DNA from 2 places in the Arthrobacter sp. StoSoilB5 genome. Region 2 is predicted to be linked to the other one. Evidence: predicted binding sites of a transcription regulator. Region 2 holds the regulator's gene; the other holds the start of a gene.
The links. The regulator LexA, encoded in region 2, represses DNA repair genes until DNA is damaged. The targets are predictions, from matches to a motif close to TCGAACANNTGTTCGA.
Positions count from the first base shown of each region.

Region 1: LDN75_RS23410 (shikimate dehydrogenase) is a predicted target of LexA. The motif match lies at 7,253-7,268, and genes of this name have one in related genera.

Region 1 covers NZ_AP024646.1:5,144,682-5,159,906, reverse strand. The annotation lists gene LDN75_RS23440 (glycoside hydrolase) at 64-1,221, shown strand; gene LDN75_RS23435 (MoaD/ThiS family protein) at 1,229-1,516, shown strand; gene LDN75_RS23430 (hypothetical protein) at 1,543-1,779, opposite strand; gene LDN75_RS23425 (VCBS repeat-containing protein) at 2,052-4,790, shown strand; gene LDN75_RS23420 (MFS transporter) at 4,866-6,188, opposite strand; gene LDN75_RS23415 (IclR family transcriptional regulator) at 6,391-7,161, shown strand; gene LDN75_RS23410 (shikimate dehydrogenase) at 7,364-8,281, shown strand; gene LDN75_RS23405 (sugar phosphate isomerase/epimerase and 4-hydroxyphenylpyruvate domain-containing protein) at 8,281-10,152, shown strand; gene pcaH (protocatechuate 3,4-dioxygenase subunit beta) at 10,268-11,092, shown strand; gene pcaG (protocatechuate 3,4-dioxygenase subunit alpha) at 11,097-11,690, shown strand; gene LDN75_RS23390 (adenylosuccinate lyase family protein) at 11,687-13,099, shown strand; gene LDN75_RS23385 (alpha/beta fold hydrolase) at 13,092-13,895, shown strand; gene pcaC (4-carboxymuconolactone decarboxylase) at 13,892-14,329, shown strand; gene LDN75_RS23375 (thiolase family protein) at 14,407-15,225, shown strand, end outside.
Region 2 covers NZ_AP024646.1:1,732,602-1,747,826, forward strand. The annotation lists gene dapF (diaminopimelate epimerase) at 1-373, shown strand, start outside; gene LDN75_RS07900 (methyltransferase) at 354-968, opposite strand; gene hflX (GTPase HflX) at 1,466-3,028, shown strand; gene LDN75_RS07910 (ATP-dependent DNA helicase) at 3,021-5,078, shown strand; gene lexA (transcriptional repressor LexA) at 5,088-5,831, opposite strand; gene LDN75_RS07920 (LysM peptidoglycan-binding domain-containing protein) at 6,189-6,548, shown strand; gene LDN75_RS07925 (histidinol-phosphate transaminase) at 6,627-7,745, shown strand; gene hisB (imidazoleglycerol-phosphate dehydratase HisB) at 7,792-8,418, shown strand; gene hisH (imidazole glycerol phosphate synthase subunit HisH) at 8,415-9,176, shown strand; gene LDN75_RS07940 (hypothetical protein) at 9,189-9,335, shown strand; gene priA (bifunctional 1-(5-phosphoribosyl)-5-((5-phosphoribosylamino)methylideneamino)imidazole-4-carboxamide isomerase/phosphoribosylanthranilate isomerase PriA) at 9,370-10,113, shown strand; gene LDN75_RS07950 (SseB family protein) at 10,113-11,033, shown strand; gene LDN75_RS07955 (MFS transporter) at 11,087-12,394, shown strand; gene LDN75_RS07960 (DUF1844 domain-containing protein) at 12,550-12,954, opposite strand; gene infC (translation initiation factor IF-3) at 13,335-14,384, shown strand; gene rpmI (50S ribosomal protein L35) at 14,504-14,698, shown strand; gene rplT (50S ribosomal protein L20) at 14,818-15,225, shown strand, end outside.

The sequences.
Region 1 (15,225 bases), 1.9 Mb from region 2:
AACCAGCACGCTTATCCACAAGCTCCAAGGAACCCGTTGCCACCCGTGCGCCCTGATGGTTCGATGGGACTCATGGCAACCGCAGATACCGCAGAAAGTTATGTCCTAGCGATCGGGACCAAGAAAGGTTTGTGGCTTGCAACCAGCCCGGACCGCAAAGAATGGTCCATCTCTGGCCCGCACTTCCTGATGAGCGAGATCCCCAGCATCGGGATAGACACCCGGGACGGCAAAACCAGAATCATGGTGGGGGTGCGTTCGGAGCACTGGGGACCCACGGTTGCCCATTCCGATGACGTCGGTGCAACGTGGACCGAGCCCGAGCAGGGCGCCATCAAATTCCCGGACGGCACGGACGCTGCGCTGGAACGCATCTGGCAGATCTACCCCGACACCGAGTCCCGCCCTGGCGTGGTTTGGGCCGGGTGCGAACCGATTTCAGTGTGGAAATCCACCGACGGCGGCGAGCACTTCGAGCTGAACCGCGGACTGTGGGACCACCCCCACCGCAGCGAGTGGGGTGCTGGCTACGGGGGAGCGGCCGCGCACTCCATCGTGGTGGATCCGTCCGGCGAGAAGGTCCACGTCGCCATGAGCACGGGCGGCGTTTACAGATCGCTCGACGCCGGTGCCTCCTGGGAGCCCCGCAACAAGGGAATCTCGGCCTACTTCATGCCCGATCCCAACCCCGAGTTCGGCCAGTGCGTCCACAAGATCGCCGCGGATGCCGCCGTCGAGGGCCGTTTGTACGCACAGAACCACCACGGCGTGTACCGCACGGACGATGACGGCGAGAACTGGAACTCCATCGCGGACGGGCTGCCCGCGGACTTTGGTTTCGTGATGCTGACCCATCCCCGGCGCGAGGGGACAGCTTGGGTCATCCCGCTGAAGGCCGACGGCGAACGCATCCCGCCGGACGGCAAGCTCAGCGTGCACCGCACTGAGGATGCCGGTGGAACGTGGAGAGAGCTTCACACTGGTTTGCCGGACCACGAATACAATGCTGTGCTTCGCGATGCTGCATCCGTGGACACCGCCGAACCGACTGGCGTGTACTTCGGAACCCGCGGCGGATCGGTGTACGCCAGCGCCGACGAGGGCGAGACCTTTACTGAAGTGGCCTCGCACTTGCCGGACGTGCTGTGCGTGCGTGCCGCCGTCGTGCTTGGCGTCCCGGCAGTCAGTGAAGCGGCAGCCAGCGCCCCGGTGCCTGGGTAGGCCCGTTGTGGCTGACTTTACGGTGGTGTTGCCGGGTGTCCTGCAGCCGCTCGTCGGCGGACAGTCCTATCTGACTGCGTCCGCCGACGGCGCTGTAACCGTTGGACAGTTGCTGGACTCGGTCACCGGCGAATATCCGGTGCTGGCCAGGCGTTTGCGTGATGAAACCGGTGCCCTCCGCCGTTTCGTGAATGTTTACGTGAACGGTGATGAGGTCCGGCGTCTGAAGGGTCTTGATACGGAGGTTGCGGCCGGTCAGGAGGTCTTGATTATCCAGTCCGTGGCCGGCGGCTGAGCGGGTGTTTGGGGTCAAGCCGGGGTTCAGGCGACGCGCCAAACGCTGCATTCATCGGTATTGATGGCTTTCCTCATCCCGGAGACGTGGTCCATGATCCAGACGACGCCGATTCCCGGCGCTGTTTCCTGGACCCGTCCGCGGCGGATGACCACGTCATCGTAGGCGGGGCCAACGGACATACGGGCCTCGATCTCGTCTCCGCGGTGGAGCTGGCTGATCGCGCGTATTCGTGTTGTGTGAGTGGTGACTTCCTTCAGCATGGTGTCCTCCTGAACTGGAGCTGGTGCCTGCACTTGCCGGCTATTCCAGTGTGGCGGGGCATTGTTGCCGGAGTATTTCGGCGTGGTTAGGGTCCGGTTAGCATTCCGGGATGCTTGCGTTTCGGCTAGTACCCGACGCCGGTACGCACCAGTTGCGGCAGGACTCGCCTTCGCTTTGTGGCTGCTTCCGCGGACCAGCGCGGGGGCGACGGTAACCTGAACTCGGTTCTTGAGACTCACAGGAACCACAGACTCCGTCCCCGGGAGAATCAATGGGTTTGTTGCGGCGTTCAATCGCGGTGTCCACGGGCCTGGTGGTATTTGCCACCGGCCTGTTTTTCGTCCAGGCGCCGGCATCGGCGGTGCCTGAACCAAAACCCGATAATCCGAACGTACGGTTCATCGAGGGAACGCCGCACTCGGAACATGTGTTCGAGACGCCGCCCGGACAGGCTCCCGCCCGCGGCGAGATCGCCGGCGTCGAGTCCCTCCCCGGCGACGGCGCAGCAGCAACCGGTCCGAACGGCGATATCCGCGTCCGTTTGGTCACGGCAAAGCTGGCGGACAACATGAACACCGTCTCCATGACTGGCGCCGAGCAGACAGTGGCGGCCACTAGCAGCTATTGGAAAGCGATGACGGACAACAAGTTGTCCATGACGGTCGCCAGCAAGGTCTCCGGGTTCCAATCCAAGGCCAAATCCACGGACAGCTACGGCACCATCATTTCCACCATTACCGCTGAGCTGAACTGGACGGCCAGCCCGTACACGGCGCTGGTGATCTTCATTCCCACGTCGACTCTCTCGGGAAACGCACTGGGCGCGGGTTACAGCAGCGGTAGCTACAGCGGGCGTGTGCTCATGCCGCAGCTCAGTAACTTCTCCAACAATGTGATGAGCCACGAATTCGGACACGTCATTGGCCTTATGCACGCGGACGCGCTGCAGTGCGGTAGCGGAGCTTCCGACGTCGGCGTGGACAGCACCGGGCGGTTCACGGACACCTCTTGCTATATCCGTGAATACGGCGACACCACGGACCTCATGGGCGCTGCGCAGTACGCCCAGCCGGTGGTGAGCTCCAGCTTCTGGGACTACGCAGGGCTGGGCCGCGGAGACGAAATCCGCGATGTCGGCGTGGCCACGGGCGTCAAGAGCTACACCCTCAAGCCATGGGGCGGCACGGAGGCACAACGCGCCATCAAGTTCACGGACCCAATCAGCAAAGAGGTCTACTACCTGGAACTCAGGCAGCCGGTAGGGTACGACAGCTACCTTGGGGAAGATGGCAGGCCCCCCGGCAATAGAGGAGTCAAGATCGTCCAGCGCGGCGGCGCCACCATCGCCTCGTCGCTGATCCTCATGCCATCCACCATCCCCTTCACTGAGCCTTGGTACGCCAAGAATCACGCGTGGCAGGCCGGCAGCACCTTCACCACCTACACGGGCACCCAGGTGACGATCAACTCCGTCTCCACAACCTCGGCCACCGTCACTATCAATGCAGATCCCAAACTCAAGGCACGCATGCGTTTCTCCGCGGGCGACTTCGACGGCGACAAACTGGCCGACGTCATTTCCCGCGAAGCCGATGGTACCCTGCTCCTCTTCAGCGGCCTCCCGGGAAACCGCCTGGATGATCCGGTGCAGATCGGCTCTGGCTGGGGCATTTTCAACGCCGTCCTGGGAACGTCGGACTTCAACGGTGACGGCTTTGCGGACATCCTTGCACGGACCAGCGATGGCGCACTGTGGCTCTATCCCGGCAATGGGAAAGGCGGCTTCCTTTCCCGGAGCCAGATCGGTTTTGGCTGGCAGGGCTTCACCCAGTTGGTCGCGGCGGGGGACTTCAACGCCGATGGCAGGAGCGACCTCATTGCCGCCGGCGCGGATGGCCGCTTGTGGCTGTATCCAGGCAACGGGACTGGTGGTTTCCTCGCCCAGACGCAGATCGGCCAAGGCTGGGATTCCTTCAACAGCCTGGCGGCCTCCGGTCCGTTCGGCGGCGGGGCTCCGGGTCTGCTGGCGCGGGCCGGCGATGGCACGCTCTATGTCTACCCGGGCGATGGCAAGGGAGGCTTCCTGCCGCGTGCCGCCGTCGGAACTGGTTGGAATGGAGTAGGTGACATTGTCGGCGGCCGGGACTTCACGGGTGACAAGCGCGTGGACGTCCTGACGGCAGCAGCCGGCGGATCCATGACCCTCTATCCGGGAGAAGGCACAGGCTTCGCGGATCGGCTGGCGATCGGGACCGGCTGGAACCAGTTCCGCCAGGTCTGGGAAGCCGGCGATTTCGACGGCGATGCTGTCGCCGACATCCTGGCACGCGGCACCGACGGCGCTTTGTGGCTTTACCCGGGTAACGGATCGGGCAGCTTCCTCCCGCGCGTTCAGGTCGGGTGGGGTTGGGGCCAGTTCACGTCGGTGTTGAGTGCCGGAGATTTCGACGGCGATTCGCATCCCGACCTTGTGGCCCGGGCTTCCGATGGGACGCTGTGGCTCTACCCGACAGATGGAACGGGACAGTTCCTGACACGCAAGCAGATTGGCACCGGATGGCAAGGCTTCGAACAGCTGCTGGCCCCGGGCGATTTCACGGGTGACGGAAAACCGGACATTGTGGCCGGGTCCGGCGATGGCGTGCTGTGGGTCTACCCTGGCAATGGCTCCGGGGGCTTCCTTGCCCGCAAGCAGATCGGCACCGGTTGGGATATGTTCAACCTGGTCCTGCAGGCCGGTGATTTCAATGGCGACGGCAGGGAAGACCTCCTTGGCCGAGCTGGCGATGGCGGGCTCTGGCTCTACCCGGGCAACGGCTCTGGCGGCTTCCTTGCGCGCTCCTACCTTGGGTCGGGATGGAACATGTTCTCCAGCATGGCTTCCCTCGGCAATGGGTTCACGGGTACTGGCGGCCCCTCTGTGGTGGGAGTCGCCGGGGACGGAACGCTGCTGCTGTACTCCGGGACGGGTGCGGGGAAGTTCATGCCAGTGGTGCTGAACCCGCGGTAGGTACTTCAGCGGAAAGCCCGGAATGTCAGAGGACATTCCGGGCTTTCCATTGCCTGGGCTGGCAGCTGCGGCGACTTACTTGTGCAGTCCGAGCTTCGCGGTGGGAACCTTGGCGGATTCGCGGGCCGTAAGGGCTGATACCGCTGCGATCGCACAGATGACTGCCGTGAAGATGGAGATCTGGACCCAGCCGCCAGGCTTGGTGCCACCGAGGGCGGTGACGATGGTCGGAGCAAAGCCTGCCATGAGGAAGCCGAGCTGCGTACCGATGGCCAGGCCGGAGAAGCGGACCTTGGTGCTGAACATTTCACCGTAGAAGGACGGCCACACGGCGTTGGCCGCAGCGTACCCGAAGGAGAAGAACACTACGGAGACCAGGAACATCAGCGGTACATTGCCGGATTCGAGGGTCAGCAGGAACACCGGAGTCATGATGGCGCTGGCCACAGCACCGTAGATGAAGACGGGCTTCCGGCCGATCTTGTCGGCGAGCATGCCAAAGAGCGGCTGGGTACCGAGGGCAACGATGTTGGCAACCACAACGAGCCACAAGGTGATGGTGCCGCTGACGTGGGCAACGTCCTGGGCGTACTTGATGGCCAAGGTTCCGAATACCGTGCTCACTGCGGCGATGAATGCACAGCACACCACGCGGAGGACGTCGCGCCAGTGAAGCTTCAAGAGGTCGGCAATGGGCAGTTTGGCGATTTGGTTGTTCTTCTTGGCCTCTGCAAATGCCGGAGGCTCATGCAGGGTACGGCGGATGAAGTAGGCCACGACCACCACTACTGCGCTGAGCCAGAACGGGATGCGCCAGCCGATGCCGTACTTGATCTCGTCAGGGAGCGCGAGAACTGGAATGAAGACAAGCGCCGCCAGGATCTGGCCGCCCTGGGTGCCGGTCAGCGTCCACGAGGTGAAGAACGAGCGGCGGTTGTCCGGAGCGTGCTCCAGCGTCATCGACGAGGCGCCGGCCTGCTCGCCGGCGGCCGAAAGACCTTGGGCAAGACGGGCAAGCACCAGCAGGACCGGAGCCCACCAGCCAATGGTCTTGAAGTCCGGGAGGCAGCCGATCACGAAGGTCGCGGCCCCCATCAGGACCAGTGTGAACATGAGTACCTTTTGCCGGCCGATCCTGTCGCCGAAGTGCCCGAGGATGACGGCGCCTACTGGGCGGGCAACGTAGGCGAAGCCGAAGGTTGCGAAGGACATGATGGCTGCGTTGGTGTCCGCGTCCGGGAAGAACACGTGGGGGAAGATCAAGGCGGCGGCGGAGCCGAAGATGAAGAAGTCGTAGTACTCCACTGCGCTTCCCAGGAAGCTGGCGAGGGCTGCTTTCTTGGGAGTTCCTGCGGGGGTGACTGTGCCTGGCGTCGCTGACGGCATTGTGTGGCTCATGGGTGTTCCTTCTGTGACGACGATGTCGCGGATCTAGCTTCTACGGGAAGACCAGAGCGAGGTGCGGCCTGACCATCCCCAAAGTAACCACATGGTGAGAGCTACTTGTGCAATACAGCAATAATGACTGTGAGTGGGGTCACTTGTCAAGAGAACTAGCCACCATCTAGAAATAGCTCTCACGATATGAGAGCATTTCACTATGAGTGTGAAAGAGGACACAAAAACAGACATGGTCGGAAAGGCCTTGAGCCTTCTGGTGCTGCTCGGCAATGAACCGAAGGGTGCCAGTGCTGCCGACCTGGCCCGGAGCGCCGGCCTGCCATTCAGTACGACGTATCGGCTCCTGGGCTCGCTGACGCGGGACGGCTTTGTCGACTACGAGCCGGATGGCCGCAGGTACCACCTGGGCCTGCGCGTGTTCCAGCTGGGGCAGCGCGTTTCCAACCACCACGGCTTTGCCGCCACTGCCTTGCCGGTCCTCCAGCGGGTTACGGAGCGGACCCATGAGGCCACTATCCTCTCAGTGCGGGACGGCAATCATCATTTGACGGTGAACAAGGTGGACGGCCCCAAGACCTTCCGCGTTACCAGCGATCCCGGCCACCTGGGAGCCCTGCACACGACATCTGTGGGCAAGGCCATTGTGGCTTTCGAAGAAGAGGTCGAGCGGAAACGGCTCCTCGAAGAACTGCCGTTGGACCCGCTCACGGAACACTCCATCACCGATCGCGACAAGTTCCGCGAGGAGATTGATCAGGTTCGCCGTCAGGGTTACGCCGTGATGGACGAAGAAAATGAGATCGGCATGCGTGCGGTAGCCGTGCCGGTGCTCAACTCGCAGGGTCACGCCTTCGCCTCGATCGCAACGGCAGTGCCGGTGTTCCGACTCACCATGGAGGAACTCATCGCGCACGTGCCAACACTTCAGGAAGCCGCGGCTGAACTCGCGGCCCGGCTGCCCCAGCGCTGACCCAACTGGGGGACAGCACCTGTCGGTATGAGCCCTCATTGGGACGTTATCTGTCCCCTAGTTGGGTTAGCTCTTCGCAAATGTTCGCGATAAGAACAAGCGTGCGGAATATGAACACTTGTAGTAATCTGAATATCACCCGGCCGGCGACGCCCCAGAAAAGCGCCAAACGCCGCGGTGCTGAAGTCAAAGGAGCTTTAGGATGAGCAACCGAGCCGAGTCCGTTCTGGTGGGCCTGATTGGCGAAGGCGTCATGCCGTCGCTGACTCCGCCCATGCACGAACGCGAAGCCGATGTGCAGGGCCTTCGCTTGCTGTACCGCCCCATCGACCTGCTGGAACTCGCGTTGCCGGCCACCGCCGTCGGGGAGCTCCTGGCCGCAGCCCAGCGCATGGGCTTCAACGGACTGAACATCACGCACCCGTGCAAACAGCTGGTCCTTGAGCACCTTGACGAAATTTCCGACGACGCCCGTCGCCTGGGCGCCGTCAACACAGTCCTCATTCAGGACGGCCGGTTCATCGGCCACAACACCGATTTCTCCGGCTTCGGCGCGGCACTCACCAACGGGCTGCCGGAGGCAAAGCTGGACCGCGTGGTCCAGTTGGGCGCGGGCGGCGCCGGTTCAGCCGTCGCATACGCCCTGCTCACCGCCGGCGTCACCACGCTGGACCTGGTGGACATGGACCCGGCCCGGGCCGCAGAGCGCGCCGCCGAACTTGGCGAACTCTTCCCGGCCGCCACGGTCACGCCGCGGAGCACGGACGAACTCCCGCAGATCATGCCCCTCGCCGATGGCTTGGTTCACTGCACCCCTATCGGCATGGCCGCCCACCCCGGGCTGCCGCTGGACATCGACCTCCTGGAACCGCGGCACTGGGTTGCGGACATCGTCTACCGCCCCATCGAGACGCAGTTGATCCGCGAAGCGCGCGCCAAGGGCTGCAAGGTTCTCGACGGCGGACGCATGGCGGTCGGTCAGGCCGCCGACGCCTTCCGGCTCTTCACGGGCCACGACGCCGATCGCGACCGCATGCGGGCCCACTTCCTGGAGCTGATCGCCGTCGAGGATGCGCTCGCCGCTACCGAATTGCCGGCTCTGGCAAAGGCGGCCCACTGATGCGCACCGGAATCGCCACGGTCTGCCTGTCCGGCACGCTGAAAGAGAAGATGCAGGCCTGCGCAATCGCGGGCTTCGACGGCATTGAGATCTTCGAGCAGGACCTCGTCACCTCGCCCTTGAGCCCCGAGGACGTGCGGAAAATGGCCGCTGATCTGGGTTTGGGCCTGGATCTCTACCAGCCGTTCCGGGATTTCGACGGCGTCACTCCGGACCTGCTGAAGGCCAACCTCAAACGTGCCGAGGCAAAGTTCAACCTGATGGAACGCCTGGGCATGGACACCATCTTGGTCTGCACCAACGTGGCCACGGCAACAATCGACGACGACGAACTTCGTGCCTCCCAGTTGGCAGAGCTTGCTGAGCTGGCCGGGGACCATGGAGTCAAGGTCGCCTACGAAGCCTTGGCCTGGGGAAAGTACGTCAACGACTACGAGCACGCGTATCGCCTGGTCGAGATGGTGGACCACCCCAACCTCGGAACCTGCCTGGACTCGTTCCACATCCTTTCACGCGACTGGGACACGGCGCCGATCGAGGACATCAACGCTGAGAAGATCTTCTTCGTCCAGGTTGCCGACGCCCCCAAGCTATCCATGGACGTGCTGTCCTGGAGCCGGCACTACCGTGTGTTCCCGGGTGAGGGCCAGTTCGAGCTCGCCAAGTTCATGGGCCACGTGGTCCGGGCTGGCTACACGGGCCCGGTTTCGCTCGAAGTCTTCAACGACGTCTTCCGCCAGTCAGACGTTGAGCGCACGGCCATCGATGCCATGCGTTCCCTGATCTGGCTGGAGGAGCAGAGCGCCAAGTGGCTGGCGAGCACCTCTGCGGAAGCCGGAACCGAAGCAGCAGCCGCCTCCCGCCGTCGTTATCCCATGGAACTGGCCACGCTGCCCAAGGTAAACGAACCGGCCGGCTTCAACTTCGCCGAGGTCAAGGCCGACGACACCGCCCAACTTGAGAAGCTCCTTGGCCAGCTTGGCTTCGAATTCGAGGGCCGGCACCGCACCAAGGATGTCCAGCTGTGGACCATGGGCCAGGCCCGCGTGATCATCAACGAGCAAGCCGCGCTGCACACGGAACCGGCTATCGCCGCTTTGGGGTTCGACGTCGACTCTCCAGTGATTGCCTCCGCTCGCGCCCAGCAACTCAAGGCGCCCGTGGTTGCCCGCAAGGTCCAAGCCGATGAGGAAGTGTTCCAAGGCATCTCCGCACCGGACTCCACCGAAATCTTCCTGTGCCAGGGCAGCCCGGACGGCACTGCGGCGTGGACGCACGAGTTCGGCGAGGGGCTTGAGCACGCTTCCAGCACTCAGAACGCTGTGATTGACCACGTGAACCTCGCCCAGCCGTGGCAGCACTTCGACGAAGCCGTCCTGTTCTACACCAGCGCCTTGGCCCTTGAACCGCAGCCGTTCGCCGAGGTTCCGAGCCCCAGCGGCCTGGTGCGCTCGCAGGTCATGGAGACCTCCGACGGCTCAGTCAGGCTGGTGCTGAATCTGGCACCGGCAAAGCAGGCGCAGACTGCACGCAAAACGTACCAGGAACACATCGCGTTCGCCGTGGACGACCTCGTGGGTGCAGCCCGCTCGGCCCGCGATCGTGGCCTGGAGTTCCTGCGGATCCCCGCCAACTATTACGAAGACCTGGACGCGCGGTTCGATCTTGAACCGGATTTCCTGGCCACCCTCAAGGAGCTCAATCTCCTGTATGACCGGGACGCCAATGGAGAATTCCTCCACTTCTACACCGCCACGGTTGGCAGCGTGTTCTTCGAAATGGTGGAACGCCGAGGCGACTACGACGGCTACGGAGCGCCCAATGCGCCGGTGCGCCACGCCGTCCAATACGACTCGCTGCACCGGGCATAAACCCTGAACCAACAATCCAACCCATCGAAAGGAGCCGGCTGTGCCACAAGAACAGACCGCGCAGGTCAACGCTGCACAAGTCAACTCTGCACAAGCGCTCGAATCCGAGGAACTTGTGCCTCCCGCTGAGCCGCACGCCGCGCATGATTCCAAGAAAGTGGAAACCCAAGCGGATCTCAGCGCTGAGATGAAGGGCATCGGGGATCGCTATGCGGAGGCTCTGAAGAACGGAAAGGCGCCAGAGACCATGCCGCGCCTGGACTACGCGCCGTACCGCAGCAGCATCCTGCGCCACCCCACCAAGAGCCTGCACCACGCGGACCCGGAGACGATCGAGCTCTACTCGCCCGCGTTCGGCAACCAGGATGTGCACGCGCTGGAATCGGACCTGACCATCCAGCACAACGGTGAGCCGCAGGGTGAACGCATTATTGTTGCCGGCCGCGTTCTCGATGGCGACGGCCGCCCGGTTGCCGGTCAGCTCGTGGAAATCTGGCAAGCCAACGCCGCCGGCCGCTACATTCACAAGCGCGACCAGCACCCAGCGCCGCTGGACCCGAACTTCACCGGCGTCGGCCGTTGCATCACTGGCGATGACGGCTCGTACAGCTTCACCACCATCAAGCCGGGCGCGTATCCGTGGAAGAACCACCTGAACGCCTGGCGCCCGGCCCACATCCACTTCTCCATGTTCGGTTCGGAATTCACGCAGCGCATCGTCACGCAGATGTACTTCCCGGGCGATCAGCTCTTCCCGCTGGACCCCATCTACCAGTCGATCGTGGACCAGGACGCCCGCGACCGCCTCGTGGCCCAGTACGACCACGAACTCACCAGCCCCGAATGGGCGCTCGGCTACAAGTGGGACATCATCCTGACCGGCTCAAAGCGGACCTGGACGGAAAACGAAGCATACGGCGACGCCGGGGACGAGGAGTAAGCACATGACCAAGCTGGCACCCACGCCGGGCCAAACCGTAGGCCCCTTCTATGGCTACGCCCTTCCCTTTAATAAGGACAACGAATTGCTCGCTCCGGGCAGCCCCGGCAGTATCCGCCTCCAAGGCACGGTCTACGACGGCGCCGGCAACACCATCCCCGACGCCATCCTTGAGATCTGGCAACCGGACTCCGAAGGCAACATCGTCCAGCGGACCGGCTCCTTGGTCCGTGACGGCTACACGTTCACCGGTTGGGGCCGCGGTTCTGTCGGCAACTCCGGCGTCTACACCTTCACCACGGTTAACCCCGGCCCAACCAAGCCCGGTGCTGCGGCGTTCATCTCCGTAGCCGTCTTCGCCCGTGGCCTCATGAACCGGCTGTTCACCCGCGTCTACCTGCCGGAAAACGAGGAAGCACTGGCCAATGACCCGCTGCTGAGCTCCTTGGACCCGGAGCGCCGCAAGACGCTGATCGCGCGCCGCGACCCCGATGGCGGCCTTACCTGGGACATCCGGCTGCAGGGTGGCGACGAGACCGTGTTCCTGGACTTCCAGCAGGACGGTTCGCTCGATCTGGTAACGGAAAACCAGCCATGATCGACGGCGACTTCGGCCTCCTCAGCCCTGTCTCGGCGTCGCCCGCTGTGGCGGCGCTGACGGGCGACCGTGCCGTGATCGCGGCAATCCTCGACGTCGAAGCCGCCTGGGCGGTTGTCCTTGAGGAGGCGGGACTCGTTCCCGCAGGATCCGGCGCAGTTGTGGCCGAAGCCGCCGAAGCCGGCTCCTACGACGTCGCTTCCGTGGCGGAGCGCGCCCAGGGCGGAGGCAACCCTGTGATCCCCTTGCTCGGCGACCTCCGGGCACGAGTGAAGTCCTTGGACCCGGGCGCGGCGTCGGCTGTTCACACCTCCCTCACCAGCCAGGACGTCCTCGACTCCGCCCTCATGCTGCTCGCCAGCCGCACTGTTTCTGTGTTGCTCACCGAGGTAAAACGCACGACGACGGCGCTCGCCACCTTGGCCGGGGCGCATGCGGAAACGCTGTGCGTGGGCAGGAGCCTGACGCAGCACGCGCTGCCGTATACGTTCGGGCTCAAGGCCGCGCAATGGTTCCAAGGCATGGCCGCTGCAGCTGCCCGGTTGGAAGGGCTCGAACTACCCATCCAGTTTGGCGGGGCTGGCGGGACCTTGGCCTCTGCAACCAAGCTGACTGCTTCCTCGCAGAGCACGCCTTTTGATTTGGCGGATTCTTTGGCCTCGCAGCTTGGCCTCGCAACGGCTCCTGCTCCTTGGCACACCAACCGCCTGGCCGTCACCTCCCTGGGTGATGGACTTGCTGCCCTGATTGACTCGTTCGGCAAGATCGCCGCGGACCTGCTGTTCCTGAGCCGTCCCGAAGTGGGCGAACTCGGCGAACCGCTCGCCGCCGGACGTGGTGTTTCCTCGGCCATGCCGCAGAAACAAAACCCGGTGCTGTCCGTGCTCGTCCGCAGCGCCGCGCTGCAGGCACCGGGCCTCGCATCGCAGCTGCACCTCGCGGCGGCCACATTCAACGATGAGCGCCCGGACGGCGCCTGGCACAGCGAATGGCCGGCCCTGCGCCAGCTCCTTGCCTTGGCTTTGGGATCCGCAGGTCACGTCCGCGAACTCGTGGAAGGTCTTCGTGTCTTTCCGGAAGCGATGCGCCGGAACCTCGAAATCTCCGGACCGCTGCTCCTCAGCGAAGGTGTGGTGGCCGCCGTCGCGCCTCTCCTGGGTACCGATGGAAAGCAGACGCTGCAGGCAGTCGTCGACGAAACGCTGAAGGCGCCGGCCGCCGAGCAGTCCCGTATCTACACCAAGCTGCTTCGCGAAACGGTCCCCGCGGACAAGCTCTCCGACGCCGAACTCGAAGCACTCATGGATCCCGCAAGCTACCTCGGCGAAGCCGCCGAAATCAGCCGCCGGATCCTCGCCGCCTACCCGGACTTCACTGGATCTTCATCGAAAGGAGCCACTCGTGGCTAAGCCAACTGTCAAGGCCGTGCTGCTCTCCCCGCAGCGCGGACTGGGAGCGAAGCCGCTCTTGGTTGTCGGCCCGTCGCTGGGCACGTCCACCGTGCTCTGGACCGAAACCGCTGCCCTCCTGGGCGACGAGTACGACGTCATCGCTTGGGACCTCCCCGGCCACGGCATCTCGCCAGCCGCCACGGAAGGTTTCGATATGGCGGAACTGGCTGACGCCGTCGTCGATCTTGTTGACTCTGTCAGCCCGGGCGCGAACTTCCACTACGCGGGCGTCTCGCTGGGCGGCGCCACCGGCCTGCAGCTCGGTATCAAGCACGGCGACCGACTCCGCAGCCTGTCCGTCCAGTGCACCGGCGCCAAGATCGGCACTCCCGAAGGCTGGCTGGAGCGGGCCGAAACCGTACGCGCGCAGGGAACACCGGTGATGATCCAGGGTTCGGCGCAGCGCTGGTTCGCTGCCGGATTCATGGATCGCCAACCCGAGGTCAGCAGCCGCCTCCTGCACGCCCTCCGCGACTCCGACCGCTTCAGCTACTCGTTCTGCTGCGAAGCCCTCGCCGGGTTCGACGTCCGCGAGCAGCTCGGCAGCATCACCGTTCCCACCCAGGCGATCGCCGGCGTCGAGGATTCGGTTGCGCCGCCGTCGTTCGCGGAGGAGGTCGCTGCCGGTGTTCGGTCCGGCGGTGGTTTCGCTGTGGTGGAAGCGCTCGACGGCGTCGCCCACCTTGCGCCCGCAGAGGCACCGGCCGTTGTGGCCGATTTGATGCGGACTTTCATGAAGGAGAACGGACGATGAGCTCTTTGTCTGCCGAACGGAATGGTGCCGTTCAGCCGGAAGCGACCGCGCAGGACATTTACGACGCCGGCATGGTGGTTCGACGCGAAGTGCTCGGCAATGAGCATGTGGACCGGGCGAACGCCAACAAGGATTCCTTTACCGAGGACTATCAGGACATGATCACCAGGATCGCCTGGGGTGGTATTTGGACTCGGCCCGGTCTTAGCCGGCAAATGCGCTCCGCTGTCACTCTCACGGCGCTGGTGGCACACGGTCACTGGGAGGAGCTCGCCATGCACGTCCGGGCGGCCCTCAACAACGGCCTGAGCAGGGACGAAATCAAGGAAATCCTGCTGCAGACCGCCATCTATTGCAGCGTGCCGTCGGCCAATTCGGCCTTCAAGACGGCCCAGAAAGTATTCGCCGAAATCGACGCCAACGAACCCAACTAGGTCGCATTTAAGCGCGTTTAGAAGGTCCAAAACGCGCACTATTGCGACCTAGTTGGGCAGTAGAAAAGAGAAACCCCATGAACCAGGCTTTTGTGTACGACGCCGTACGCACACCCTTTGGTAAGTTCGGCTCCGGCCTTGCCGCAGTCCGTCCCGATGATCTCGCAGCGCACGTGGTCCGCGAATCTGTTCGCAGGGCCCCGGAATTGGATGTTGAGCGGATCGACGAGGTGGTGTTCGGCAACGCCAACGGTGCCGGTGAGGAAAACCGCAACGTCGCCCGGATGGCTACCCTGCTGGCAGGCCTGCCCGTCTCCATCCCGGGCACAACTGTCAACCGTCTCTGTGGTTCGTCGTTGGACGCGGCAATCATCGCGTCCCGCCAGATCAACGCCGGGGATGCGGATGTGATCCTGGTGGGCGGCGCCGAGTCCATGAGCCGTGCGCCTTGGGTGCTTCCCAAGACCTCCAAGCCCTACCCCGCCGGTGACATGACCCTGGCCTCCACCACGCTGGGTTGGCGACTGGTGAACCCGTCCATGAACAAGGACTGGACCATCTCCCTGGGCGAGGCCACGGAACGGTTGCGCGAGAAATACGGCATCACGCGAGAGCGCCAGGACCAGTTCGCTGCAGACTCCCACAATCTGGCCGACGCCGCGTGGAACGAAGGCTTCTACGATTCGCTGGTTTCTGCGGTGCCGGGCACCGATCTGGTGCGGGATGAAGGCATCCGTGCGGGTTCTTCCGCGGAGAAGCTTGCTGGTTTGAAGACAGTCTTCCGTCCTGAAGCTGACGGGCCCGACGGCGGTACGGTCACCGCCGGGAATGCGTCGCCCTTGTCCGATGGTGCTTCGGCGGCGTGGATTGGCTCTGAGGCTGCTGCTGGGATTCTT
Region 2 (15,225 bases):
TGTAGCGCTTGCTGAGCTCAGTGAGCTCGCCGCCACGAAACTGTTCACCGCTCCGGTAGTGGATCCCAAGCCTGCCAATGGCACCAATGTCGAGTTCGTGGTGCCCGCTGAACCGCTGGTCCACGATGGCGTGGGAAGTATCACCATGCGCGTCCACGAGCGTGGAGTAGGCGAAACCCAGTCGTGTGGCACCGGTGCGTGTGCCGCTGCCGTCGCGATCCGTCATTGGGCTGGCAGCAGCGCCCCCAATACCTGGCATGTCAACGTTCCCGGTGGCGTGGTGGTTGTGAAGTTCTTCCCCGGTGAGGATGGCCGCGAACACGTTGAGCTCAGCGGACCGGCAGTCATTGTGGCTACTGGGACGCTTTCCTGACCCGAAGGATCCTGAAGGACTTTGAAGTGCTTTCGCGGGAGACCGTGAAGGACTTGTCCAATTCGTTGGCCAGCCAGCGTTGAAGTGAGTCCGAGCCCAAGTTCTTCTGGACCACCATCCATGCGTTGCCGCCCGGTGCCAGCCGGGGCAGCCATGTCAGGAGAAGCGAATGTAGTTCGTCCTTGCCGATGCGGATGGGCGGGTTGGACCAAATGGTGTCGAATTCGACGCCGGGGTCTACTTCATGCGGGTGGCTGGCTGTCACATTGTCCAAGCCCAGGGCAGCCGCGTTCTCGTTGGTCAGGGCGATGCAGCGCTCGTTGACATCCACGGCGTAGACCTTTGCCAGGGGTGCCATGAGCCCCATGGTGAGGGCAACAGGGCCCCAACCACACCCAATATCCAGCAGGTTGCCACGGGGCGAAGGCGGTGGAACCTCGGCCAAAAGTACCTTGGTACCCTTGTCCACACCGTCGGGGCTGAAGATGCCCGATGACGTCTGCACGTGACGGGTAGCTCCCGCGAGCTCCACAGTGAGGGGCTTGCGGGTGAACGGTCCGGCCGGTTGGGCGCTGAAATAGTGTGCAGACTCCATAATTTGCCAGATTAGTTGGCTATCGGCGGCTTGGGAAACTGCCACCAGTCGGAGTGGTTTGACACCGGGTGCTAACGTTGGGGGCATGTTCTTGATCTTTGAGTAATCAGCCCGAGCCGATGCAACACATCGGCTAGGCACCCGCCCGCGATGCAGGCCCCGCTTGGCACATCAGCCCAGCGCATGGCCATTCCGCCAGGCAGGTTCCGTCCGGCACAATCTGCATCTCCCGTTATTGGTGTTGCGGATGCTCAGAAGAACATGTCCCACCCCAACTGTCTCGAAGACAGCGGGCTCCAGCCATCTGTCTTTCGGTTGATGGCTTCTGGTGTGGCAATGGATTCTCCAGCAGGACAGGACCTCCCGCGGACCCACACGCTCGATCCCAGCACCACAGGAGGCCCTCTATGGCCGAAGCTCGTCAGCCCACCGCGAATACCGTCCCATTGGACACCAAACAGCACTATTCTGGATATGCCGAACAGTCTAAGGAGACCATGACCACCCAGAAGCACTCCGGATCCGATTCCGACGCCCAGGACATGAGTCCTGAACAAATCCAGGCCGTCATTGACCGGATTCTTTCCAAGGATGTACCCGCAGTGGCATCCGATGACAATGATGCCAAAGGTGTTTTCGGCAGGGCGCAAGCGATCTCCACGCTTGACCACGAACACAGCATTTACGACGGCGACCAGGAAGACCTGGCCGAGCGCCGTGCCCTCCGCCGTACCGCGGGCCTTTCCACTGAACTCGAAGATGTCACCGAAGTTGAATACAGGCAACTGCGCCTGGAGCGCGTTGTCCTGGCCGGCCTTTGGACAGAAGGCACTTTGGCTGACGCCGAGAATTCGCTTCGGGAACTGGCGGCCTTGGCAGAGACTGCCGGATCCGAGGTCCTTGACGGGCTGGTTCAGCGCCGCACCAAGCCGGACCCGGGAACGTTCCTCGGCTCGGGTAAGGCCCAGGAACTCAAAGACATCGTGTCCGCCACTGGCGCCGATACTGTGGTGGTTGACACCGAGCTTTCCCCGTCCCAGAGGCGCGGACTTGAGGACATTGTCAAGGTCAAGGTGGTGGACAGGACCACGCTGATCCTGGATATCTTCGCGCAGCATGCAAAGAGCCGTGAAGGTAAGGCGCAGGTTGAACTCGCGCAACTCGAGTATCTGCTCCCGAGGCTCCGTGGCTGGGGTGACTCCATGTCCCGCCAGGCCGGTGGCCAGGTGGGTGGCGCCGGAGCCGGCATGGGTTCCCGTGGTCCCGGTGAAACAAAGATCGAACTTGATCGCCGCAGGATCCGTACACGCATGGCCAAGTTGCGTCGGGAGATCGCCGCGATGAAGCCGGCCCGCGAGACCAAACGGGCCAACCGCCGTCGTAATGCCGTACCTTCAGTTGCAATCGCTGGCTATACCAACGCCGGAAAGTCTTCGCTCCTGAACCGACTGACGGATGCCGGGGTGCTGGTGGAAAACGCGCTGTTCGCCACCCTGGACCCCACGGTCAGGAAGGCGCAGACACCGGATGGCATCGGCTACACCCTTGCTGACACCGTCGGATTCGTCCGCTCGTTGCCTACGCAGCTGGTGGAAGCCTTCCGCTCCACGTTGGAAGAGGTTGCAGACGCAGACCTGATCCTGCACGTCGTGGACGCCTCCCACCCGGACCCGGAGGGGCAGATCGCAGCAGTACGTGCCGTCTTCACCGAGGTGGACGCCCGCAAGGTTCCAGAAATCATCGTCCTGAACAAGGTGGACGTCGCGGATCCTTTTGTGGTGGAACGCCTGAAGCAGAAAGAGCCGCGGCACGCAGTGGTCTCCACCCGCACAGGCCAAGGCATCCCGGAACTCCTGGAAGAGATCAGCCGGTCCATTCCCAGGCCGGGCGTCCGCCTCGAGGTGCTCATCCCGTACGACCGCGGTGACATGATCAACAAGCTGCACAACTCCGATTCGGAAATCCTGAGCCTCGAGCACGAGGAAAGCGGAACCCGTGTGGTGGCCATGGTCCGTGAAGGATTGGCCGCCGAGCTGGAGTCATTCGTCAGCAATGGTTGAGGAGGTGGCGGCGGACGTCGTCGAGTCGGTGGGGGAGAAGTTCACCCTCGAACTGTTGGACAAAGCTGTTGCTGGAATGGGCGGTCAAAGCCGTGCAGGCCAGCACGAGATGGCAAAACAAGTCACCAGGGCAATCGAGTCCGGTGAACATTTGCTCGTCCAAGCGGGAACGGGGACAGGTAAGTCCTTGGCTTACCTGATTCCGTTGATCGCGCATTCCATGGACAGCGACAAACCGACACTCGTGTCCACCGCTACGTTGGCCCTGCAGACTCAAATTGTGGGCCGGGACCTGCCCCGGCTGTTGGAGACCATAAGCCCGGCCCTTGAACGGCCCGTGAAAGTAGCTCTCGTCAAGGGTCGGGCAAATTATGTCTGCCTGCAAAAGCTCGAAGGGGGCTTCCCCAGCGAGGAGCCGTCGGAAGGCCAACTGTTTTCCCTTGGCGAGGACACCAGCGTGCCGCATTTCGCAGCGGCCGTTGGGGGCCCGTCGTCGCAATTGGGCAAGGAAGTAGTACGGCTCCGCGAGTGGGCCGAAACGACCCCCACAGGGGACCGGGACGAACTAATGCCCGGCGTCACGGATCGTGCCTGGCGGCAGGTCTCTGTGACGTCAATGGAGTGCTTGGGAGCACAGAAGTGCCCACTTGCCGAGGAGTGCTTCAGCGAGCTGGCACACGCCAGGGCCGCCGAAGCCGACGTCGTAGTCACCAACCACGCCATGCTGGCCGTGAGCGCGTTTGAAGGACTCGCGGTCTTGCCTGAATATGACGTCGTGGTGGTTGACGAAGCTCACGAGCTTCAGGACCGGGTCACGGGGGCCGTGTCGGGCCAGTTGTCCGTGGCGATGGTCCATGCGGCCGCCTCGAGCGCCCGCAAACACACGGCCATCACCGTTGACGCCCTGAATGCTGCTGCGGACCGGCTGGATATGGCTATTGCCGGAGTCCCCAACGGTCTGCTGCCCAATGGGCTCAACGACGAACAACTTGACTGCCTGGACCAACTGCGGGATGCCACCCGCGCCGCGTTGTCGGATTCGAAGACTGACTCTTCAAACGCGGTCGACGGCGGTCGGCAGCTTGCGCGCTCCCGGCTCATGCTCATTCTGGAACTGTGCGAGAGGATGCTCGCCGCCAAGGAGAACCGTGAAGTGGTGTGGTTCTCCAGAAACAGCACCTTCGATCCCCAGCAGGGTTACTCCCAGCCGGATGAGACATCGCCGGCACTGATCAACATCGCCCCACTCAGCGTGGCGGGGAGGCTGCGGGAAGGCCTATTTGCAGGGCACACAGTGGTGCTGACTTCCGCGACGCTGGCAATTGGATCGGCGTTTGAGCCTGCAGCGGGCGGCCTCGGACTGATCGGGGACGGGGCGCCGAGCTGGACCGGCTTGGACGTCGGATCACCCTTTGACTATCCCAAGCAGGGCGTCCTCTACGTGGCCAAACACCTGCCTAAGCCCGGCCGCGGTACGTCGGCCGAGGCCCTCGATGAGCTCGAAGACCTCATCCGTGCATCCGGCGGGGGAGCCTTGTGCCTGTTCTCCTCACGGCGGGCGGCCGAGGAAGCCGCAGACGCCATGCGCCCGCGGCTGGATGTGGACATCCTCTGCCAGGGCGAATCCACCATGGCAGCGTTGGTAAAGCAATTTGCCGATGAACCGGACACCTGCCTCTTCGGCACGATGTCCCTGTGGCAAGGCGTTGACGTCCCTGGTGGTTCATGCCGCCTTGTGGTGATCGACCGCATTCCGTTCCCGAGGCCCGACGATCCGCTGATGACTGCACGCTCGCGGGCCGTTGCGCAGTCCGGGGGCAACGGGTTCATGGCGGTGTCGGCTACCCACGCGGCAATTCGCCTTGCGCAAGGCGCAGGGCGCCTTATTCGCTCTACCGCCGACAAAGGTGTGGTGGCGGTGCTGGACTCACGGCTTTCCACCGAACGGTACGGAGGGTTCCTGCGCGCCGCATTGCCACCGTTTTGGGCGACGACGGATCGCAACGTGGTGCGCGGCGTTCTGGAACGCCTGGGCACAAAGAAAACGTAGGCGAACGCCTTAGAGGGAACGCAGGACAGAGACGACCTTGCCCATAATGGTGGCTTGGTCTCCCAGAATCGGTTCGTACTGCGTGTTCTGGGGCAGCAGCCATGTGTGTCCGTCGCGCTGGCGGAAGGTTTTCACTGTGGCTTCGTCGTCCAGGAGGGCGGCGACGATGTCGCCGTTGATGGCGTCGTTCTGTCGCCGGACAACTACCCAGTCACCATCACAAATGGCGGCATCGATCATTGAGTCGCCAGCGACCTTCAACATGAACAGTTCGCCGTGGCCCACCAACTGCCGGGGCAAGGGCAGGACGTCCTCAATGGTCTGGTCGGCGAGGATTGGCCCGCCGGCTGCAATCCTTCCCACCAAGGGCACCATTGCGGTGTCGCTGGCACTGGCCAATTCCGTCACGGCGAGTCCACCTGCGCTGCGCAGTGTGGTGGCCGCTTCCACGCCGGGAATCGTCCCGCCATCAAGCGTCAAAGGCATGAGGACCTCCATGGCGCGGGGGCGCTTGGGATCCCTCCGTAAGTAGCCGAGCTTTTCCAACTGCGAGAGCTGGTGCGTGACGCTGGACAGGCTTGCGAGACCAACGGTGTCCCCGATTTCGCGCATGCTCGGCGGATACCCGTTGTCATTGACGGACCGCTGAATGGTTTCCAGTATTTTCTTCTGCCGGACAGTCAGGCTTTTGGGACTCTTTTGAGGCTGCTGGCTCCGCAGGGGTACCCCGCCGCCGGTGGCTTTCGCTGCCATGTTCGCCAATGCCCTTCCGTTCCGCCCGGTCACGATCCGAAGTGTGCCCGGGGATGGTCGGGTCTGAAAAATGTCAGACCCTCCTGTTCCACTGAAACAGTGCCTGTTTCTTCACTCAAACCTAGGCCAGGCACAGGCGTTTATCAAACATTCGTTCTAGCGAGTCTCGACACCGTTCGTTGATAAGTGCTAAAAATGTCATAGCAAGGTTCGAATATGTGTTCTATAAACGCGGACCATCGGCCGGATGTTCGAAGAAAGTGTTCGAACATCCGGACGTTGATCCAAGCGAACACAAGGAATTGGCAGCCGGCAACGGGCATCCGATGCAGGCAATCGCTCAGAAGGGCTCAGCTCATGTCCGCAATCTCAACGTTCCACGAATTCCGCAACACCCCGGCGCCTACGCGTCTCCGGCTTACCCGGCGCGGCAGGATCGTCTTCTTCGGCATCCCTGCCATGCTGCTCCTTGCCGCACTGCTGAGCCTGGCCGGCTTCATCAACTCTCCCGCCAAAGCCTCGGATACGCGGGCCCAGTTGCAGCCGCCCGTTGCTGTCACGGTTACCGTCCAGCCCGGGCAGTCCCTGTGGGGCATTGCCGGTGCGGCCGCTCCTGAGCGCGACCCCCGCGATGTCATCGCGGAAATCATCCAGTTGAACGACCTCCGCGGAGGACGCATCCAGCCGGGCCAGCAGCTTTTCGTTCCCGCCAACTAAACGGTCGGCCGGGTGCGCGAAAAGCGCCTCCGGCGTCACAGTTACTCCGCAGTCGCACTGGCACCTTAAACTGTCTTGGTGAGTGACCAGCTTGAGCGACTTGACCGACTTCCCCTCCGGACCAATCTGCGTGGACTGAGCCCGTATGGCGCACCGCAGCTTGACGTCCCGATTTTGCTCAACGTCAACGAGAACACCCATGGCGTGCCGGCAGATGTGCAAGCGGCGATCACCGAGGCCGTTGCTGCCGCGGCTACTGGCCTGAACCGGTATCCTGACCGCGAATTCACGGAACTCCGTGAATCCCTGGCGGATTACCTCGGACACGGGCTTTCCGCGGACAACATCTGGGCCGCGAACGGCTCCAACGAGGTCCTGCAACAGATTTTGCAGGCCTTTGGTGGCCCCGGGCGCAAGGCATTGGGTTTCCCTCCCACGTATTCCATGTACCCGTTGCTTGCCAGTGGCACCGACACCGAGTATGTCCGCGGCGTTCGTGCTGATGACTATGGGCTGGACGCAGCTTCTGCTGCTGCCCAAGTGAAGGAGACTGGCGCAAATATCGTCTTCCTGTGCTCTCCGAACAACCCCACTGGCACCGGACTGGGTTTGGACGTGGTCGAAGCCGTGTACGAGGCGGGCGAGGCGAGCCAAGCTATCGTCATCGTGGACGAGGCCTACCACGAGTTCGCGCACGACAACACACCAAGCGCACTGACGCTGCTTCCCGGGCGGGAGCGCTTGATCGTTTCACGCACCATGAGCAAAGCCTTTGCCCTGGCTGGTGCCCGCTTGGGTTACATGGCCGCCGCACCTGAGGTTACGGATGCCATTAGGCTCGTCCGGCTGCCGTACCACCTTTCAGCAGTCACGCAAGCCACCGCTTTGGCAGCCCTCAACCACCGCGAAGCGCTCATGGCTGACGTCGAGGACATCAAGGTCCAACGCGATCGCATTGTGACCGAACTCCTTCGAATGGGACTCAAGCCCTCGGCCTCGGACTCCAATTATGTGTTCTTTGGCGGTCTTGAGAACCCGCACGCCATTTGGCAGGGGTTGCTGGAGGCGGGTGTCCTGATCCGCGACGTCGGAATTCCCGGACACTTGCGGGTGACTGCCGGAACGGAGAAGGAAACAACGGTCTTCCTTGAGGCCTTGGAAACCCTCCTGGGCAGCCCGGCGTCCCAGCCCAACTAAACTTGTCAATAGACCCACCCCACCCTTCGTGTATAAGGACGTCCCAATGAGCGAAACCGGCGCCACGCCGTCCGCTGCCCGCACTGCTCGCATGGAGCGCACCACCAGCGAATCCTCCGTCCTGGTGGAAATCAACCTCGATGGCACCGGTGTCTCGGATATCAGCACCACGGTTCCCTTCTATGACCACATGCTGACGGCGTTGTGCAAGCACTCCCTGATTGACATGACCGTCAAAGCCACCGGGGACACCCACATTGATGCCCATCACACGGTGGAGGATGTCGCCATTACTTTTGGTGAGGTCTTGCGCACGGCCTTGGGCAACAAAGCCGGCATCCGCCGCTTCGGCGAAGCAACGGTTCCCTTGGACGAGGCCCTGGCGCATGCCGTCGTGGACGTTTCCGGACGCCCGTACCTGGTGCACGGAGGGGAACCTGCGGGACAGGAGTACCACCTGATCGGGGGGCACTTCACGGGCTCGCTGACACGCCACGTGTTTGAGGCAATCACGTTGCACGCAGGTATCTGCCTGCACATGAATGTCCTTGCTGGCCGCGATCCGCACCACATTGTCGAAGCCCAGTTCAAGGCCTTTGCGCGCGCTCTTCGCTCAGCAGTTGAGTCGGATCCTCGCGTCGAGGGCATTCCGTCAACCAAGGGGGCGCTGTGAGTGGACAAATTCTGAAGAACGGCGCCGTTACCCACGCTTCGGCCGCCGTCAAGCCGGAGTCGCCCGAGGGTAAGCCCACCGTTACCGTGCTGGACTACGGTTCGGGAAACGTTCGTTCCGCCGTTCGCGCCCTTGAACGTGCCGGTGCCCAGGTGGTCCTCAGCGCCAAGCCTGAAGACGTGCTGAACGCTGACGGGCTGCTGGTCCCGGGCGTGGGTGCTTTTGAGACGGTGATGAAAGAACTCAAATCTGTGGATGCCATCCGCATGATTGGCCGCCGCGTCGCCGGTGGACGGCCCGTCCTGGCAATCTGCGTGGGCCTGCAGGTCCTCTTCGAAGCCGGCGTCGAGCACGGCACCGAGTCCGAGGGCATGGCCGAATGGCCGGGCAAAGTTGAACTCCTTCCGGCCCCCGTGGTTCCCCACATGGGATGGAACACGGTGGATGTGCCCCAAGGATCCAAGCTTTTCGCTGGCGTCGAGCAGGAACGCTTCTACTTCGTGCACTCCTATGGCGTGCAGGAGTGGAACTTCGATGTCGTCCAGCCGCGGATGGCCCCACCGTTGGTGACCTGGTCCGAGCACGGTGCACGCTTTATCGCTGCCGTTGAAAACGGCCCCCTGTGTGCAACCCAGTTTCATCCCGAGAAATCCGGCGATGCCGGGGCGCGGCTCCTTCGTAACTGGGTGGACGGACTCCGGAAACCCGGCTCCAAGGCGGCACAGGCTCCGGCATCGGACGACAGTAGCGCAGCCTAAATGTGGTCGGTAGTGCTTATGGGCCTCGCCGGTGTGCTGGTGGGCGGAGGCATTTCCTTCCACCAGCAGAAGAAGCCCTTGTGGGTTTCCGTTTCTTTCTATGTGCTGGCGGGGATGTCCCTGTTGGCCGCCTATCTCCTGACGCTTCCAGGCAACTGAACGCCGCGCGTCCCCATCAACTCCTAGGACCCACATGACCACCTCCGCCCAGTCCGTTCTGGAACTCCTCCCTGCCGTTGACATCGTTGATGGCCAGGCAGTCCGCCTGCTGCAAGGTGAGGCTGGCTCGGAAACCAGCTATGGAACGCCCCTTGAAGCTGCCTTGAACTGGCAGAACGCCGGTGCCGAGTGGGTTCACATGGTGGACCTCGACGCCGCCTTTGGCCGCGGCAACAACGCAGACCTCATCAGCGAGGTCGTGTCCCAGCTCAATGTCAAGGTTGAGTTGTCCGGCGGTTTGCGGGATGACGAGTCGCTGGAACGCGCCCTGGCGCTGGGGGTTGCCCGGGTGAACCTGGGCACAGCGGCACTGGAAAACCCGGAATGGACCCGCCGTGCGATCGACCGCTTCGGTGACAAAATCGCCGTCGGGCTTGATGTTCGCGGAACCACCTTGGCTGGACGTGGCTGGACGAAGGAAGGCGGGGACCTCTGGGAGGTCCTTGCCCGTCTGGAGGATGCCGGCTGTGCACGCTACGTTGTCACCGATGTCACCAAGGACGGAACGCTGCAGGGACCGAACGTGGACCTGCTGCGCCAGATGGTTGAGAAGACGGGCAAGCCGGTTGTTGCCTCGGGCGGTATCTCCAGCCTCGAGGACCTTCGGGTGCTGCGTGAACTCGTTCCGCTGGGCGTTGAAGGCGCGATTGTGGGCAAGGCGCTTTATGCCGGTGCCTTCACTCTGCCCGAAGCCCTGGACGTTGCCGGCCGTCGCTGATGCCTCAGCCCGAAACGCACCACGGCGACAGCCCGGACAAGGGTAACGCTGTCCGGCGTGAACTGCCGGGGCACATCGCCGCCGCCCTGGCCGGCGCCGGGGGAGCCACCGACTCTGCAGGGCAGCCTTGGGCCGGCCGCAGCCTGAGCGGTGACGACGCCAAGATCCACAACTTCGAGGACGACGACGGCACTGCCGATGCCGGTTACCTCGCCGCCATTGCGGCCCTCGTGGAGGGGACCGGTGGTGAAGCCGACGTTGTGGCCTCGCTCGCTACGGCCAGGGTCTTCGTCCCCGTAGTGGCCCAGCTCGCAGAGGAGGCCGAAGGCGTTGATGGGCTGCACATGGACAAGCAGGCCGATATGGCATTGGTCACACTTAAGGCGCCTGATGGCCGGAAGGCAATGCCTGTCTTCACCACGGCTGCTGCTCTTGAAGCGTGGCATTCGGAGGCGCGGCCAGTAGCTGTTTATGCGGCGAGGGCGGCCCTTTCAGCCGTTTCTGAAGGCGCACAATTGTTGGTGCTGGACCCCGGTTCAGCGTTCACGTTCGTGGTTCGCCGCCCCGCGATGTGGGCGCTGGCCCAGCAGCGGGACTGGACGCCGTCATACCTTGATGATCAACTGGAGTTTGCTCTCGCTTCACAGGCCCAGGCCTTTCCGGCGGTGCGCCGGTTGGAAACGCAGCCCGGTGGCGGTGTCGCCTCCCTGACTGCGGACGGTCGCACGGTTCCCGGCGGAGGTGCCGGCCCGGAACTGCGGATAGTGCTCTTCCTTGAGGACGGACTGGACGCAGCTGCCGTTCAATCGCTGGTGCTTGGCTTGAATGAGGCGTGGGCGCAGGTGGAATCGTTTGCCGAGGGCGTCGACTCCATCGAAGTAAAACTGCACCGCGCGGCACAGGAGCCTGGGCGGCACTAACGGCAGTACCCGTCCACCGGGGACTGCCCCGGGGGAACAAGAGGATTTAGCCAGTGAACTTCGCTCTCTACAAAGAGATGCTGTCCATCCGCCCTGTCCGGCGGCTCCTGCTCGTGGGAATGGTTGCGCGCATTCCTCATTCGGCGGCTGGCGTGCTTCTGACTTTGCACATCGTCCTGACGCTGGGGGAGGGCTATGCTGCCGCGGGTGCTGCTGCCGCCGTCATGACAATTGGCATTGCCTTGGGGGCACCCTGGCGTGGTCGGCGGGTGGACATGGTAGGACTGCGGAAGGCCCTGATCCCATCTGTCGTTTCGGAGACAGTCATCTGGACGATCGTTCCGCACGTCCCGTATGCGTGGTTGCTTCCCTTGGTCTTCGTGGGGGGCTTGTTCACCCTGCCGATCTTCAGCGTGGTCCGTCAGTCGCTGGGCGTCATGGTGGATGGAGACCAGCGGCGCTCGGCGTTTGCGCTCGATTCCATCGCAACTGAGCTTGTGTTTATGATCGGCCCCGCTGTTGGCGCGATTGTTGCCACGAGCGGCTTCTCGGCCGTAGGACTCACGGCGGTAGGGGCCTCTGTCTCCGTGGCTGGCCTGTTCCTGATCTGGTTCAATCCACCCACCCGGACTGAAAGCACCTGCACCCCGGAGGAATCTGCGGCACGTGCCGCCGCGGACCTTGCCGCTGCCGAGGCGGCCATGGTGGCCTCTGCCCCAGGCCATGTGCAGGAGGCAGCGTCTGAAATGGCGCCAACGGCCACATCCCGCACGGCCGGCCTCCGGACCCGCGTAGCCCGTAACTTCACCTGGTTTACGGTTTCCGTTGCGGCTCTGTTCGCCGTAGCTGCGGGATCTGGGATGGTACTCAGCGGTTCGGACGTCAGTATTGTTGGCCTGCTGGAGCGCGGTGGTCACCAGAACCAGATCGGCATCGTCTTCTTCTTCTGGTGTGCGGCATCTGTGGTGGGCGGGCTGATCTACGGAGCCATGAATCGTCCGGTCTCTCCCATGCTCCTGTTGTTGGGCATGGCGGCACTCACCATCCCGATGGGTTTCGCCCACGACACATGGACCCTGGCCGTGCTCTCGATTTTCCCGGGCCTTCTTTGCGCTCCCGTGCTGTCGGCCTCCTCCGAGAAGGTGGCGGACCTTGTGGATGAGGAACGTCGCGGCGAGGCGATGGGCTGGTACGGTTCCGCACTAACCGCCGGAATTGCGCTGGGGGCGCCTCTTGCCGGGATATTCATCGACACCGTGGGCACATCGGGCGGCTTTGCCGCCGTCGGTTCAGCAGGGGTCGTGCTCTGCGTCGCTGGCTTCATCCTCATGTCCATGCGACGGCGTGCCGCGCGGGTGTAGTTCCAGCGTCGGGAAATTCTTCAGCGCGAATATTCCCTGCGCGATTCCCTGCGCGAGTGGCCCAGTGCGAATATTCCAACTGCCATTAACGACGACGGCGGCCCGGCCACCTGTGTGGCTGGGCCGCCGTCGGAAATTCTTGCGGCGGTTCCGGGCTAGTTCACGGGTCCGGTGAACTTCTCACCTGGGCCTTTGCCAGGGGCGTCGGGGATAAGGGAAGCCTCGCGGAACGCCAGCTGGAGGGAACGCAGCCCATCACGCAAGGGCCCGGCGTGCTGGGAGCCGATTTCGGGGGCAGCCGCCGTTACCAGGCCGGCCAAAGCGGTGATGAGTTTGCGGGCCTCGTCGAGGTCTTTGAGGTCTTCTGCGTTGGGGTCGTCGGCAAGGCCGACTTTCACAGCGGCGGCGCTCATCAGGTGGACCGCGCCGGTGGTGATGACCTCTACGGCCGGAACTTCCGCGATGTCGCGGATCTGCTGGGAAACCCCGGCGTCGGCGGCGGGGGCTGTGGCTGTGTCCTCGGAGTAGGAGTTGCGCGGATTGCTGTCTTCAGTGCTCATACTGGTAAGCTTGTCACAGACCGACTGGAAGTCGTTATTCGCATTAAATGCTCCCGCCCGTGCAATGTGCGCTCGGCGGGTTATTTCTGTAGAATTGATTTTCAGTTTGCAAGCGGAGTTCTCTCCCACCCGCGTCAGCCGTTTCCCTTCGGGGACAGGATTCCCTCAGGGAACAAGAGGTTGCCGGGTACAGGTCGGACACACGGAGGCGCAGCCTCCCGAGTGCGTGCTTCCCCTTCAAGGGAACACATCCGATCCTTGAGGCCTTCGATTGCACCAGCAATTGGAGGCCTTCTCTATTTGCCGGTGAAACTCACCACAACCACAGGAGCTTTAACATTAGCGAGCCAAGAATCAATGAGCGTATCCGCGTCCCCGAGGTGCGGCTGGTCGGCCCTGCCGGCGAACAGGTAGGAATTGTCCGCATCGAGGACGCCCTGCGTCTTGCTGCCGAATCCGATCTCGATCTCGTTGAAGTTGCCCCGCAGGCTAAGCCTCCTGTTTGCAAGTTGATGGACTTCGGCAAGTACAAGTACGAGGCTGCCGTCAAGGCGCGTGAGGCCCGCAAGAACCAGACCAACACGGTTCTTAAGGAAATCCGTTTCCGCCTGAAGATCGACAAGCACGACTACGAAACCAAGCGCGGACACGCACTTCGTTTCCTCGGTGCCGGGGACAAGGTCAAGGCAATGATCCAGTTCCGTGGCCGCGAACAGCAGCGTCCTGAGATGGGCATCCGCCTGCTTCAGAAGTTTGCTGAAGACGTAGCCGAGGTTGGCATTGTCGAGTCCAGCCCTCGCATCGATGGCCGCAACATGGTCATGGTGATCGGTCCGCTGAAGAACAAGGCCGAAGCCAAGGCTGAAGCCCGGCGTGCCGCCCAGCGTGCAGAAGCCAAGGCGCAGAACGAGGCCAAGGCATCCGGACGCGTGGACACCACGGGTGACCAGGCTCCGCTGACGCAGACCCTGGGTGACCTTCTTCCGGCAGGCCTGCTTGCTTCCGAAGAAGAGCCCAAGCAGGAAGCCGTGGAAGCTCCCGAGGTCGAAGCTCCCGTTGCTGAAGAGGCTCCGGTTGTTGAAGAAGCCCCGGTAGTTGAAGAGGTTCCGGTAGCTGAAGAGGCTCCGGTAGTTGAAGAGGCTCCCGTGGTTGAGGAAACCCCGGCGCCAGTAGTCGAAGAAGCACCCGTGGTTGCGGAAGCCCCGGCTGTGAAGGCTGCACCGGCGGAGAAAGCCCCGGCCCCCAAGGCAGCCCCCGCACCGGCAGCGGTCCCGCAGGCAGCTCCGAAGCCAGCTGTTCCGGCAGCTGCCCCGAAGCCTGCAGTTCCCTCGGCTCCGAAGCCCGTCGCCAAGCCGGCAGCTCCCAAGCCGGCAGCTCGGCCCGCAGCCCCCAAGGCTGCGCCGAAGCCTGCATCACGCAAGACCAACTAGTTCAGCGCCGCGGAGGCCCTGGCCTCCAACGGCAAGCAACCAGCACGCCGGCCCCCGTAGGCCGGCTGCACGAAAGAACTGCGGACTTTGTCCGTGGACACGTAAGGAGATCGGTTCCCATGCCGAAGATGAAGACCCACAGCGGTGCTAAGAAGCGCTTCAAGCTGACCGGCACCGGCAAGCTGAAGCGTCAGCAGGCCAACCGCCGCCACTACCTGGAGCACAAGTCCTCCACGCTGACCCGTCGCCTCGCCGGCGACAAGATCGTCTTCAAGGGCGATGCCAAGGTCATCAAGAAGATGCTCGGCGTCTAAGTTCCAAGTTCTTTGGTTGCTGCCATCCGGTAGCGGCCGACTACACCAAAAGCCTTCTCAGGCCGGCCGGTTCTCCGGCAGTAGCAGCTTGGGATAAAGATTTCTGAAGGAGTACGCACGTGGCACGTGTGAAGCGGGCGGTAAACGCCCACAAGAAGCGCCGGGTTATCCTCGAACGCGCCAAGGGTTACCGCGGTCAGCGTTCGCGCCTGTACCGCAAGGCCAAAGAGCAGCTGCTGCACTCGTTTGTGTACAGCTACGGCGACCGCCGCAAGAAGAAGGGTGATTTCCGTCGCCTCTGGATCCAGCGCATCAACGCTGCATCCCGCGCCAACGGCCTCACCTACAACCGCTTGATCCAGGGCCTCAAGGCCGCTGAGGTTGAGGTTGACCGCCGCATGCTTGCCGAACTGGCTGTCTCGGACGCAAACGCATTTGCCGCTCTGGTGAACATTGCCAAGGCTGCCCTCCCGGCCGACACGTCCGCTCCGGCTGCCAAGGCTGAGGTTGCTGCACCGAAGGCTGCC